DNA from 3 places in the Enterobacter sp. 6722112 genome. Region 2 is predicted to be linked to each of the others. Evidence: predicted binding sites of a transcription regulator. Region 2 holds the regulator's gene; each other region holds the start of a gene.
The links. Region 2 encodes PurR, which represses purine synthesis genes. Its sites were predicted from a motif close to CANGCAAACGTTTGCNTG; they were not measured.
Positions count from the first base shown of each region.

Region 1 (4,193 bases), 690 kb from region 2:
CCAAAGCAGAGCTGCGGATCGCCATAACCCTGCGCGATCAGCGCATCGCAAACATCAAGGTAGTCATTAAAGGTATTTTTCTTTTTGAGAAATTTTCCGTCTTCATACCAGTGCTGACCCAGCTCGCCGCCGCCGCGAATATGGGCAATCGCATAAACAAAACCGCGGTCGAGCAGGCTCAGCCTGCTGCTGCTGAAATCGGCGTCCATGCTGGATCCATAGGAGCCATAGCCATAGACGAGGATGGGGTTTTTACCTTTGTTGAAGTGCGCCTTGTGATAGACGAGCGACACTGGGACTTCAACGCCGTCGCGTGCGGTCACCCACAGGTGCTCACTGCGATAATTTTCCGACTCAAAACCCCGGACCTCAGCCTGTTTAATCACCTGACGCTGCCCGGTGTCCATATCCAGTTCAAACAACGTATCCGGGGTGGTCATCGACGAATAGCCGTACCGCAGGCGGGACGATTCCGGTTCCGGGTTAAAGCCGATCCACGTTACGTAAGCCGGGTCATCGAACGCAATGCCCACCACTTCGCGGGTTTTGCGGTTGATTTGGCGGATACTGGTCAGTCCGCGCTGACGCTCTTCCACCACCAGCCAGTCGGTAAACAGGGTGAACCCCTCCAGCATCGCCTGATCGCGCGCGGGAATTAACACTTCCCATTTGCGTTCATCGCGCACTTTGGTTTTATAAAGGCCAAAGTTTTTGCCCTCGCGGTTCGAACGCAGGTAAAAGCTGTGCTGGAAGTGATCCAGGCTGTACTCATGATCTTTACGGCGCGGCAGGAAGCACAGAGGCTGCGCATCCGGCAGCTCTGCATCCAGCAGCAGCACTTCTGAGGTGGTGGCGCTGGAGAGGAAAATGATCACGTAGTGGCGAGACGACGTTTTGTGCAGGCTGACATAGAACGTCTCATCTTTTTCCTCATACACCAGTTCATCGTCGGCGGAATCGGTCCCCACCGTATGACGCCAGACCTGATAAGGCAGCAGCGTTGAGACATGCTTTTTAACGTAGTAGACCGTTTCTGAATCGTTACCCCAGACGAAATCGGGGGAGACATTATCCAGCATTTCGGGATACCAGTTTCCCGTTTCAAGATTGCGGAAACGCAAACCGTACTGGCGGCGGGAGAGGTAATCCTCAGCCAGCGCCATAATGGCGTTATCGGGGGAAATGGACATGCCGCCCAGCGTATAAAACTCACTGTGGGCCGCACGTTTGTTTGCATCCAGCAGGATCTCCCATTCATCCCACTCGGCGCTCAGCACAGACTGGCGCTGGTAGATGGGATATTCGTTTCCCGGCTCATAAATATGGCGATAGCGATAACCGTTTTTGCACCACGGGGCAGAGACATCACGCTGGGGGATACGCTGCACCATTTCCTTCAGAAGTTGATCCTGAAGCGCCTGCTGGCTGGCCATGACCTGGCGGCCATAGTCGTTTTCCTCGTGCAGATAGTCCAGCACTTCTGGCCGGGAACGAGAATCGTCCCGCAGCCAGTAGTAGTTATCGATACGCGTATCGCCATGCGTGGTGATCGCATAAGGAGTACGTCGGGCTTTTGGAGGCATGGCATTCTTACTTTTTCGTTTTACATCCTATAAGGTTGGCAAAACACGCGTATGATGCAAGCGAAACATGGCCTTCTAGCCCACGAGGGTCTGCTTCTGCTGCTGAATATCCTGCTCAATTCCCTCACGAACGTCCTGTGGGATCTTCAGCGCATCGCCCAGGGCGTTCAGGTAGCTGCGCTCCATAAAGTGATCGATATCGATGGCGGCACAGCTCAGAAAATAGAGTTCCAGCGCCTCTTCTTCGTTTTTCACGCTTTGCGCCAGACGCTGCGGGTCAAGCGGCTGTTCGATGGCCTGCGCCACCAGCGCCCTGCCCTGCTCCTCAACGCCCGCTTCCCGCATCTGCTGTTCAATTGCGGCACGTTCACTGGCATCAATATGCCCGTCGCTCTTGGCCGCAAAGACCAGAGCGAGGATCAGCCGCTCGGTGCGTAAATCTAACGGCGATACCTGCTTCCCGTATTGCGGTTCATCCTGATGCGCGCTGCGCACCTTGTCTTTGTATTTGTTCCATAAGACGGAGCCTGCAATAGCCCCTCCGCCCGCCAGCAGCGCGCCGGTACCGTATTTGGTAAGCAGTTTCCGCGATGATTTATTGGCAACCAGCAAACCGGCCAGCCCGCCGAGCGCACCCGGCACCAGCAGCTTGCTCAGACCCTGCTCGCCCGACGACGAGCCTTTTTGTCCCAACAGGGATTGCAGTTGATTCATCCAGCCTGACATATTTTTCCTCACGTAACAGTGCGTAACCTTCACAGCCTAAGCGAGCGGGTGTCAGGAAATGTCTGTCAGTGCTAAAGAAGCGCAAATTTCCCCCCTGTCCGGTTATCCCCATACAAGACAGACGCAAACGTTTTCGTTTATACTGCCCGCATCTTTTTCAGGGGGATTTTTATGACTCGTTTAGGAACCGCGCTGCGTCCCGCCGCGACGCGCGTCATGCTGTTGGGATCGGGTGAACTGGGTAAAGAAGTGGCCATTGAATGCCAGCGTTTAGGTGTGGAAGTGATTGCGGTGGACCGTTACGCGAATGCGCCCGCCATGCACGTCGCGCATCGCTCGCACGTCATCGATATGCTTGACGGTAATGCGCTGCGGGGGTTAATTGCCGACGAAAAACCGGATTTCGTGGTACCTGAAATTGAGGCCATTGCCACTGAGATGTTGATTGCCCTTGAACAGGAAGGCCAGCGCGTGGTGCCCTGCGCCACTGCGGCAAAACTGACCATGAACCGGGAAGGCATTCGTCGCCTGGCGGCAGAAGAATTACAGCTCCCGACCTCCAGCTACCGTTTTGCCGGGGATAAAGCTGCGTTTCTCCAGGCCGTAGAGGAGATTGGCTACCCGTGCATCATTAAGCCGGTAATGAGCTCCTCCGGCAAAGGGCAGAGCTTTATCCGCGACAGCAGCACGCTGGACAACGCCTGGGACTATGCCCAGCAGGGCGGCCGAGCCGGGGCCGGGCGCGTCATCGTGGAAGGCGTGGTAAAGTTTGATTTTGAAATTACCCTGCTCACCGTCAGCGCCGTGGATGGCGTTTATTTCTGCGACCCGATTGGTCATCGCCAGGAAGACGGCGATTATCGCGAATCCTGGCAACCGCAGCAGATGAGCGAGCTGGCGCTGGCACGCGCACAGGAGATCGCCCGCAAGACGGTGCTGGCGCTGGGCGGCTACGGCCTGTTCGGCGTGGAGTTGTTTGTTTGCGGCGACGAGGTGATCTTCAGCGAAGTCTCCCCTCGTCCGCACGATACCGGGATGGTTACGCTGATTTCACAGGATCTCTCCGAGTTCGCGCTGCACGTACGCGCTTTCCTCGGCCTGCCGGTTGGCGGCATCCGTCAGTACGGCCCGGCAGCCTCGGCGGTGATCCTGCCGCAGCTGACCAGCCAGAATGTCACCTTTGATAACGTCGAAGGTGCGGTTGGCGCAGGCTTGCAGGTCCGGCTGTTCGGCAAACCGGAGATCGACGGAAGCCGTCGTCTGGGCGTGGCATTAGCGACCGGGGAAAATGTGGACGAAGCCGTCGCGAGAGCAAAAAGAGCGGCTGCGAACGTCAGCGTAGCAGGATAAAAAAACGGGCCGAAAGGCCCGTTTTAACTGTCTGGCTGGCCGGGTTAGGCGCAGCCGACACCCGGCAAACAAACTTACTGTTTCGCGCCTTCTACCGCTTCGCGAGCCAGTTTAGTGATGCGATCCCAGTCGCCTGCTTCCAGCGCATCCGCCGGAACCAGCCAGGAGCCGCCGATGCACAGCACGCTTTTCAGCGCCAGATAGTCACGGTAGTTGGCCGGAGAGATGCCGCCCGTTGGGCAGAAACGCACCTGGGAGAATGGGCCCGCAATGGCCTGCAACGCTTTGGTGCCGCCGTTCGCTTCAGCCGGGAAGAATTTGAACTCTTTCAGGCCGTAGTCCATGCCCAGCATCAGTTCAGAAACGGTGCTGATACCCGGGATCAGCGGAATAGAACCTTCGGTTGCGGCTTTCAGCAGCGGCTCAGTCAGCCCCGGGCTGATGGCAAACTGTGCGCCCGCTTCGGTCACTTCCGCCAGCTGCTGCGCATTCAGAACCGTACCTGCACCGATGATCGCTTCCGGCACTTCTTTG
Region 1 covers NZ_JBZWGR010000007.1:2,404,559-2,408,751, forward strand. The annotation lists gene ptrB (oligopeptidase B) at 1-1,583, opposite strand, end outside; gene AC4OVU_RS13005 (tellurite resistance TerB family protein) at 1,659-2,309, opposite strand; gene purT (formate-dependent phosphoribosylglycinamide formyltransferase) at 2,481-3,659, shown strand; gene kdgA (bifunctional 4-hydroxy-2-oxoglutarate aldolase/2-dehydro-3-deoxy-phosphogluconate aldolase) at 3,734-4,193, opposite strand, start outside.
Region 1: the regulator PurR is predicted to act here: its motif matches at 2,430-2,447, upstream of purT (formate-dependent phosphoribosylglycinamide formyltransferase).

Region 2 (4,193 bases):
ACAATCAGCAGCGTTAAAAAACCTTTCAGTGTTCCACTGACGGAGCGGTCGGCAAATTTCCCGCCGAGATAGTTGCCAATCGAGAACCCGACACCAATCAGCACCAGCATCGCGGTAACAAAGAGTGGCGTTGCGTGGGTAATGTCGTGCAGCACCGGGGAGATATAGGTGTAGAGCGTAAACATCGCCCCGGCCCCCAGTACCGTGGTAAGCAGCGCGGACAACACCTGAGGACGCATCAGCACCGCCAGCTCTTTACGTACTTCCGGACGTTCTCCCGCACTTCCTTTCGGCAGTGAGAAGAACAGCGCAACCATCGCGACCACGCCCAGTCCGGCGGTTGCGAGGAAAGACATACGCCAGCCGATGGCTTCTCCCAGCCAGGTGGCAGCGGGAACGCCGCCGATATTAGCGATGGTGAGGCCCATGAACATAGTGGCTACCGCGCTGGCCTGCTTATGTTTTGGCACCACGCTGGCGGCAACAACCGAGCCCAGTCCGAAGAAGGCGCCATGGTTGAGGCTGGTCAGAATGCGCGAAAGCATCAGAGTGGTGTAATCGGGCGAAATTGCGGAAAGCACATTTCCGAGAGTGAAAATCGCCATCAGGAAAATCAGCGCATTGCGGCGAGCGCGGTGGGAAAGCAGCAGCGTCATCAGCGGCGCGCCCACCATCACGCCAATCGCGTAGGCGCTAATTAACATACCGGCCGCAGGAATTGAGACGTCCACACCCCGGGCGATAACAGGCAATAACCCCATAGGGGAGAATTCAGTGGTGCCAATCCCAAAGGCGCCAATCGCCAGGGCCAGCAGGGGAAAATTGATTTTCATGAAGAGACTCCGGATACCGTGCCATAACCCGGCACAGAACTAAGAAGTCAAAAGCATGACATCAATCACAAAAAATGAGAAGTTAACATTTTGGCAAAAGATTTTTGCCGGAGAGGTAACAATAGCGGCAAGAGAGGGAGAAGGTTCTCCCCCCTCCTGAATCAGTGCAGCGCAGCGGTTAAACCACCCGCAACAATCAGGGCAAGAACAACAATGGTGGTAAACAGCGAAAACTTCAGATCGGTACTCATCAATTTTTCTCCTTTTATTCACCCTACGAAAAGTGAGCTTGCTCATTTTTACACAGTTCAGGTCAAAAATCTTCCAGGATTTAAGCGGATATCCACTTTACCTCTTCCCCTTTTCATCAAGATAGGACAAAATTCCACGCTAAATTTATTAGCGTACCGGCCACTGACCCCCTCCTGACGTCCTGTGTCGTTTTCCCGGCGTGTCGCAACTCATGTTTGCGTGATAAGGGTGAGAGAAGGCAAACGTTTACCTTCAATTTTTTCAGGAGCTTAGGATATGGTCTGGAGTGACATTTAATGGCAACAATTAAAGACGTAGCAAAACGCGCAAACGTTTCCACTACAACCGTATCACATGTTATTAACAAAACGCGTTTCGTCGCTGAAGAGACGCGTAATGCCGTCTGGGCGGCAATCAAAGAACTGCACTACTCGCCAAGTGCCGTCGCCCGCAGCCTGAAGGTTAATCACACCAAATCGATTGGCCTGCTGGCCACCAGCAGTGAAGCGGCCTACTTTGCTGAAATCATCGAAGCCGTTGAAAAAAACTGCTTCCAGAAAGGCTATACCCTGATTCTGGGCAACGCGTGGAACAACATTGAAAAACAGCGCGCTTACCTGTCAATGATGGCGCAAAAGCGCGTCGACGGCCTGCTGGTTATGTGTTCTGAATACCCTGAGTCGGTCCTTTCCATGCTGGAAGAGTATCGCCACATTCCGATGGTGGTCATGGACTGGGGCGAAGCGCGCGCAGACTTCACCGACTCTGTTATTGATAACGCCTTTGAAGGCGGCTACATGGCGGGGCGTTATCTGGTAGAACGCGGTCATCGTGAAATTGGCGTGATCCCGGGACCGCTGGAGCGTAACACCGGGGCTGGCCGTCTGGCCGGTTTCATGAAAGCGATGGAAGAGGCGCTGATCACCGTGCCGGAAAACTGGATTGTTCAGGGCGACTTCGAGCCGGAGTCGGGCTATCGCGCCATGCAGCAGATCGTTTCCCAGCCGCATCGCCCTACCGCGGTGTTCTGCGGCGGCGACATCATGGCGATGGGCGCGCTCTGCGCGGCGGATGAACTCGGCCTGCGCGTCCCGCAGGATATCTCGGTGATCGGCTATGACAACGTGCGCAACGCCCGCTTCTTTACCCCGGCGCTGACCACCATTCACCAGCCGAAAGATTCGCTGGGTGAAACGGCCTTCAACATGCTGCTGGACAGGATCGTCAACAAGCGTGAACAGTCCCAGTCCATTGAAGTTCACCCGCGCCTGATTGAACGCCGTTCCGTTGCGGACGGTCCGTTCCGCGACTACCGTCGTTAATCTCATTACGGGGCCAGCTATGCTGGTTCCCGCAACCACTCCCGGTTCAGCGTTTCGCTGTCGCCCAGATAATCCAGCAGCCAGGCCATGGCGGGCGAGACGTCGTTTTGCTGCCACGTCAGACAGCACGCGGCATCCGGGAAGGGGTTTTCCAGCGTCAAGGCCACCCACTCTCCCGCGTCGATGCGCGGGCGCGCAAAATGCACCGGCACCATGCCAACGCACAGCCCCGCGCTCAGACAGGTGGCTGACGACTCCCAGTCCGGTGCGACCACGCGGCGCTGATTATCCAGCAGCCAGGTAATGCGCTTGGGCAGCGAGCGGGAGGTATCTTCCAGCACCAGCGAGGGCCAGTTGCGTAAGGTGTCATCGCTCAGCGGACCTTCCAGCGCCGCCAGCGGGTGATCGCGCGCGACCACGCAGGTCCAGCTCAGCATGCCCATGTCGCGAAACGCGTAGCGCCCCCCAACCGGGATCGCCTGGGTTGCACCAATCGCCATCTCCGCCCTGCCGTCCGCCAGCGCATCCCAGACGCCGTTGAACACTTCCTGCGAAACACGCAGTTCGACGTCGGAAAAATGACGATAGAAATCGACGATCATCTGCCGGGTCCGCTCCGGCTTAACGATGTTATCCACCGCGATAGCGAGATGCCCGCGCCAGCCGTTGGCGATCTGCTGGCACTGCTCACGGGTGATCTGCATTTTTTTGATAACAGACCGCCCTTCCTTCAAAAACCACGCTCCGGCAGGCGTGAGCTCCACGTCGCGATGGCGCCGCTCGAACAGCGGGACCGCCAGCCACGCTTCCAGCTGGCGCACCGTATAGCTGATAGCCGAGGGAACGCGATGCAGCTCCTGGGCGGCACCGGTAAAGCTGCCGTTACGCGCCACGGCATCAACCACTTCAAGGGAATAATCTGACCACATCTTTAGCCTGCAAATTTTTTGAACGCACCCGCCAAATATTAGCGTTTCACAAGCCGCTTTGCACTCCCTACACTCTGCGCCAACGTACACCTGCCTCCTCAGGAGAAAAAAGTGCAACCCAGGAAAGGATTTTTAGTCTGGCTCGGCGGCTTAAGCGTGCTGGGCTTTTTGGCGACCGATATGTATCTGCCCGCGTTCGCCGCGATGCAGGAAGATTTGCAAACCCCTGCCGCCGCCATCAGCGCCAGTTTAAGTTTGTTCCTCGCCGGCTTTGCTTTTGCGCAATTGCTGTGGGGGCCGCTCTCGGATCGTTTTGGCCGTAAGCCCGTCCTGTTGTTGGGGCTGGCGATTTTTGCCGTAGGCTGTCTGGGCATGCTGTGGGTCCGCGATGCCGCCTGGTTGCTGGCGCTGCGCTTTATTCAGGCGGTCGGTGTCTGCGCCGCAGCGGTGACCTGGCAGGCGCTGGTGACCGATTACTACCCCGCCTCGCGCACTAACCGCATATTCGCCACTATAATGCCGCTGGTCGGCCTGTCGCCGGCGCTTGCCCCGTTACTGGGCAGCTGGATCCTCGCGCATTTCGACTGGCAGGCTATTTTCGCCACGCTCTTTGCTATTACGCTGGTCCTGATGCTGCCTGCTTTCGGGCTTAAACCTGCGCATAAAAAAGAGACGCATCCGGACGCAAAGCCCATCACCTTTACCTCTTTACTGCGGTCGAAAGCCTATCGCGGTAACGTGCTGATTTATGCTGCCTGCTCTGCCAGCTTCTTTGCCTGGCTAACCGGTTCGCCGTTCATTCTGCATGACATGGGCTACAGCCCGGCGGCTATCGGCCTGAGTTATGTACCACAGAC
Region 2 covers NZ_JBZWGR010000007.1:1,716,166-1,720,358, reverse strand. The annotation lists gene AC4OVU_RS09780 (MFS transporter) at 1-833, opposite strand, end outside; gene cydH (cytochrome bd-I oxidase subunit CydH) at 995-1,084, opposite strand; gene purR (HTH-type transcriptional repressor PurR) at 1,382-2,407, shown strand; gene punR (DNA-binding transcriptional activator PunR) at 2,425-3,336, opposite strand; gene punC (purine nucleoside transporter PunC) at 3,448-4,193, shown strand, end outside.

Region 3 (4,193 bases), 1.4 Mb from region 2:
CAACGGCGCTCCATTTCCGGGTTGTCGCGCTGCACGGATGCGAAGTCGAGATCCGCATCAGACTGGCCGGAGGCCATAGACGAGGCTGCCCCGCCGCCCAGACCGATGTTCATTGCCGGGCCGCCGAGCATGATCAGCTTCGCGCCGACGACGATCTCGCCTTTCTGCACATGATCGGCGCGAATGTTGCCGATCCCGCCCGCCAGCATGATCGGTTTGTGGTAGCCGCGCAGCTCTTCGCCGTTGTGGCTGTCCACTTTCTCTTCGTAGGTACGGAAGTAACCGTTCAGCGCCGGACGACCAAATTCGTTGTTGAACGCCGCGCCGCCCAGCGGGCCTTCGGTCATGATATCCAGCGCGGTGACAATGCGCTCTGGCTTGCCGAAGTCTTCTTCCCACGGCTGCTCAAAGCCCGGAATACGCAGGTTGGAAACGGAGAAACCGACCAGACCCGCTTTTGGTTTCGCGCCGCGACCGGTCGCACCTTCGTCACGGATTTCACCGCCGGAGCCGGTCGCTGCACCCGGCCACGGGGAGATCGCCGTCGGGTGGTTGTGGGTTTCCACTTTCATCAGGATATGCGCAGGCTCCTGGTGGAAGTCATAGCGCCCCGCTTCGCGGTCGGCGAAGAAGCGGCCCACCTCGGAACCTTCCATCACCGCGGCGTTGTCTTTATAGGCAGACAGCACGTGGTCAGGGGTTTGCTCCATGGTGTTTTTGATCATTTTGAACAGCGACTTCGGCTGCTGTTCGCCGTCGATAATCCAGTCGGCGTTGAAAATCTTGTGGCGGCAGTGCTCGGAGTTGGCCTGCGCGAACATATACAGTTCGATGTCGTTCGGGTTGCGATTCAGCTTAACGAATGCATCCTGAAGGTAGTCGATTTCATCTTCTGCGAGCGCCAGACCAAGACGCAGGTTTGCGTCGATCAGCGCCTGACGCCCCTGCCCCAGCAAATCCACGCTCTGTACCGGCGCAGGCTGATGGTGGGAGAACAGTTTCTGCGCATCATCCAGAGAATCAAACACGCTCTCCATCATGCGGTCGTGCAGCTCTGCGGCAACCACCTGCCACTGCGCGTCGCTCAGGGTTGACGCTTCCACATAGTACGCCACACCGCGCTCCAGACGGTTAATCTGGCTCAGGCCGCAGTTGTGAGCGATGTCGGTGGCTTTGGAAGACCAGGGGGAGATGGTGCCAGGGCGTGGCGTGGCGAGGATTAATTTGCCGGTCGGCGTATGGCTGCTCAGGCTTGGGCCATATTTAAGCAGGCGTTCCAGCTGTACGCGCTCCTCTGCATTCAGGGGGGCGTTCAGGTCAGCAAAATGGACATACTCAGCGTAAATATTGCTTACCGGAAGGTCGGCCGCCTGAAAACGTGCCAGCAGTTTGTTAATACGGAAGGCAGACAGTGCAGGCGAACCACGCAGAATTTCCATCATAAGTCTCTCGTCTTCGAAGCGCCGGGGCGCTTACAGTGTGCGCAAGGGGGGAAAACGGGCGTCATTATAGAGAATCCTGAGCGCCGACGAAACCGTTTGCGTCGAAATAAAATCATCCTTTATGTTTAACAATAGATGTGACCTGTCTCTCTAATTGGTTGCCAACTGGCGCTACTTTGCGCAAAATGCCGCTCAATCAATGGCAAACTCTACTCTTAACATGACTACAGCACACTGAGGCAACCGGCGTCGCAGAGAATTAACTAATTGAAAAAATTAAAGATTAATTATCTGCTCATCGGCATTGTTACGTTGCTGCTGGCAGTGGCCCTCTGGCCGTCTATCCCCTGGTTCGGCAAGGCCGAAAACCGTATCGCCGCCATTCAGGAGCGGGGGGAGTTGCGCGTCAGTACCCTCTCATCCCCGCTTATTTACGACGATATCAACGGTAAAACCATCGGTCTTGATTACGAACTGGCACAGCTGTTTGCGGACTATCTGGGCGTGAAGCTGAAAGTTACCGTGCGGCAGAACATCAACCAGCTGTTTGATGATTTGGACCATGACCGTGCCGATATTCTCGCCGCAGGTCTGGTGTACAACAGCGAACGCAGCAAAAACTATCAGCCGGGCCCGACCTATTACTCCGTGTCGCAGCAGGTGGTTTATCGTGTGGGTAGCCTGCGCCCGCGCTCACTGGCCGACATCACCGACCAGCAATTGACCATTGCGCCAGGCCATGTGGTGATTGACGATCTGCTGGCGTTGAAAGAGAAAAAATACCCGAACCTCAGCTGGACGGTCGATCCTAAACTCGGCACGACCGAATTGCTGGAGCAGGTAAAAGATAAAAAGCTGGCCTATACCATTGCTGATTCGGTGGCGATCAGCCTTTTCCAGCGCGTTCATCCTGAAATTGCCGTGGCGCTGGATGTGACCGACGAACAGCCGGTGACCTGGTTTACCCAGCTGGACGACGATCAAACCGTCTCTGCGGCTATGCTCGATTTCTTTAATTCCATCAATGAAGACGGCACCCTGGCGCGCCTGGAAGAGAAATATCTCGGTCACGGAGACGATTTTGATTACGTTGACACCCGCACCTTCCTGCGCGCGGTGGACAGCGTGCTGCCGGATCTGCAACCGCTGTTTGAGAAGTACGCCCAGGAGATTGACTGGAAGCTGCTGGCGGCGATTTCCTACCAGGAATCGCACTGGGATGCTCAGGCCACCTCCCCCACGGGCGTGCGCGGGTTGATGATGCTGACCAAAAATACCGCCCAGAGCCTCGGCATCAGCGACCGGACCGATGCGGAACAGAGTATCAGCGGCGGCGCGCAGTATTTACAGGATATGATGGCGAAAGTGCCGGAGACGGTCCCGGAAGGGGAGCGTATCTGGTTTGCGCTGGCCGCCTATAACATGGGTTATGCGCACATGCTCGACGCGCGGGCGCTGACGGCGAAAACCAAAGGTAACCCGGACAGCTGGTCAGATGTAAAACAGCGCCTGCCGCTGCTTAGCCAGAAACAGTGGTACCAGAAGCTGACGTACGGCTATGCGCGCGGGCATGAAGCGTATGCCTATGTGGAAAATATTCGTAAGTATCAGATAAGCCTGGTGGGATATCTGCTGGAGAAAGAAAAAGAGGCGGCCGAGGCGCAACAGCTGGCTGAAAGCTATCCGGTGGTCGCACCGGACGAGCTTAATCATCCTGCGGTTTCAATTCTGCCTTTTGTTGCTTTTTCTGCTGGCGACGCATTCGAAAAAAGTCACTTAACAGACCCGAACATTCTGGTGCAAGTACCCCGCCGATAGTTTTCACCTGGTGGTTCATCCCCGGATGCCCAAGTACGTCCATCAGTGAACCAGCAGCGCCCGTCTTTTCATCCCGCGCGCCAAACACCAGCGTACCGATTCGGCTGTGCACCATCGCCCCGGAGCACATTACGCACGGTTCAAGGGTGACATACAGGGTGGTATCAAGCAGACGATAGTTTTGCAGCACCAGTCCGCCCTGACGCAGCGCCATAATTTCAGCATGCGCGGTAGGATCGTGACGGCCAATCGGACGGTTCCACCCTTCCCCAATCACCTGATTGTTATGGACCAGTACCGCGCCCACGGGCACTTCGCCCTCTTCCCAGGCGCGCTGAGCCAGCGCCAGCGCATGGCGCATCCAGTATTCATGATTGTGTTCAGGGTTGGACAAGGGCTGATACTCCAGTCGAAAAGCGGGCGGCATTATACACAGCCGGTACAGATAAGACTATTCGAGTTGCTGAAGTTCGCCCAGAGGCGTGACGCGCCAGCGGTGCTGGCAAAAATAGAGCAGCGGGTTGTCCTGCTTGCTGTCGCTGTAGCCGCTGTACAGACGCAGCGGCGTACCGATGCGTTTCTCCAGCTGCACCACTTTTTCATGTCCGAGGCAGCGCATAGTCAGCACCCAGCCGCCGTAGCCGCGCGCGATTTGTGTCGCGATAAGATTCACGCGCGGCAGCCAGGGCGTATCAAAATAGACATGCTCCACCAGCGTCTGCGGGGAGCCGGTAATCAGCCAGATATCGGCATCGTTGGCGTCGAGATAGCTGGTCAGGCGCGCCTGTACCACGGGAAACGCGGCGACGTGCCCGCGAAACCAGTGCGCAAAATCCTGTTCGAGCTGCTTAAGGCGCGCTTCGCTATGACCAAACGTGCATCCCCAGAGCAGCAGGCTCATCGGCCAGCGCGCTGCACGGCCTTTCACCAGCA
Region 3 covers NZ_JBZWGR010000007.1:3,123,064-3,127,256, forward strand. The annotation lists gene purL (phosphoribosylformylglycinamidine synthase) at 1-1,442, opposite strand, end outside; gene mltF (membrane-bound lytic murein transglycosylase MltF) at 1,710-3,260, shown strand; gene tadA (tRNA adenosine(34) deaminase TadA) at 3,148-3,687, opposite strand; gene yfhb (phosphatidylglycerophosphatase C) at 3,712-4,193, opposite strand, start outside.
Region 3: the regulator PurR is predicted to act here: its motif matches at 1,528-1,545, upstream of purL (phosphoribosylformylglycinamidine synthase).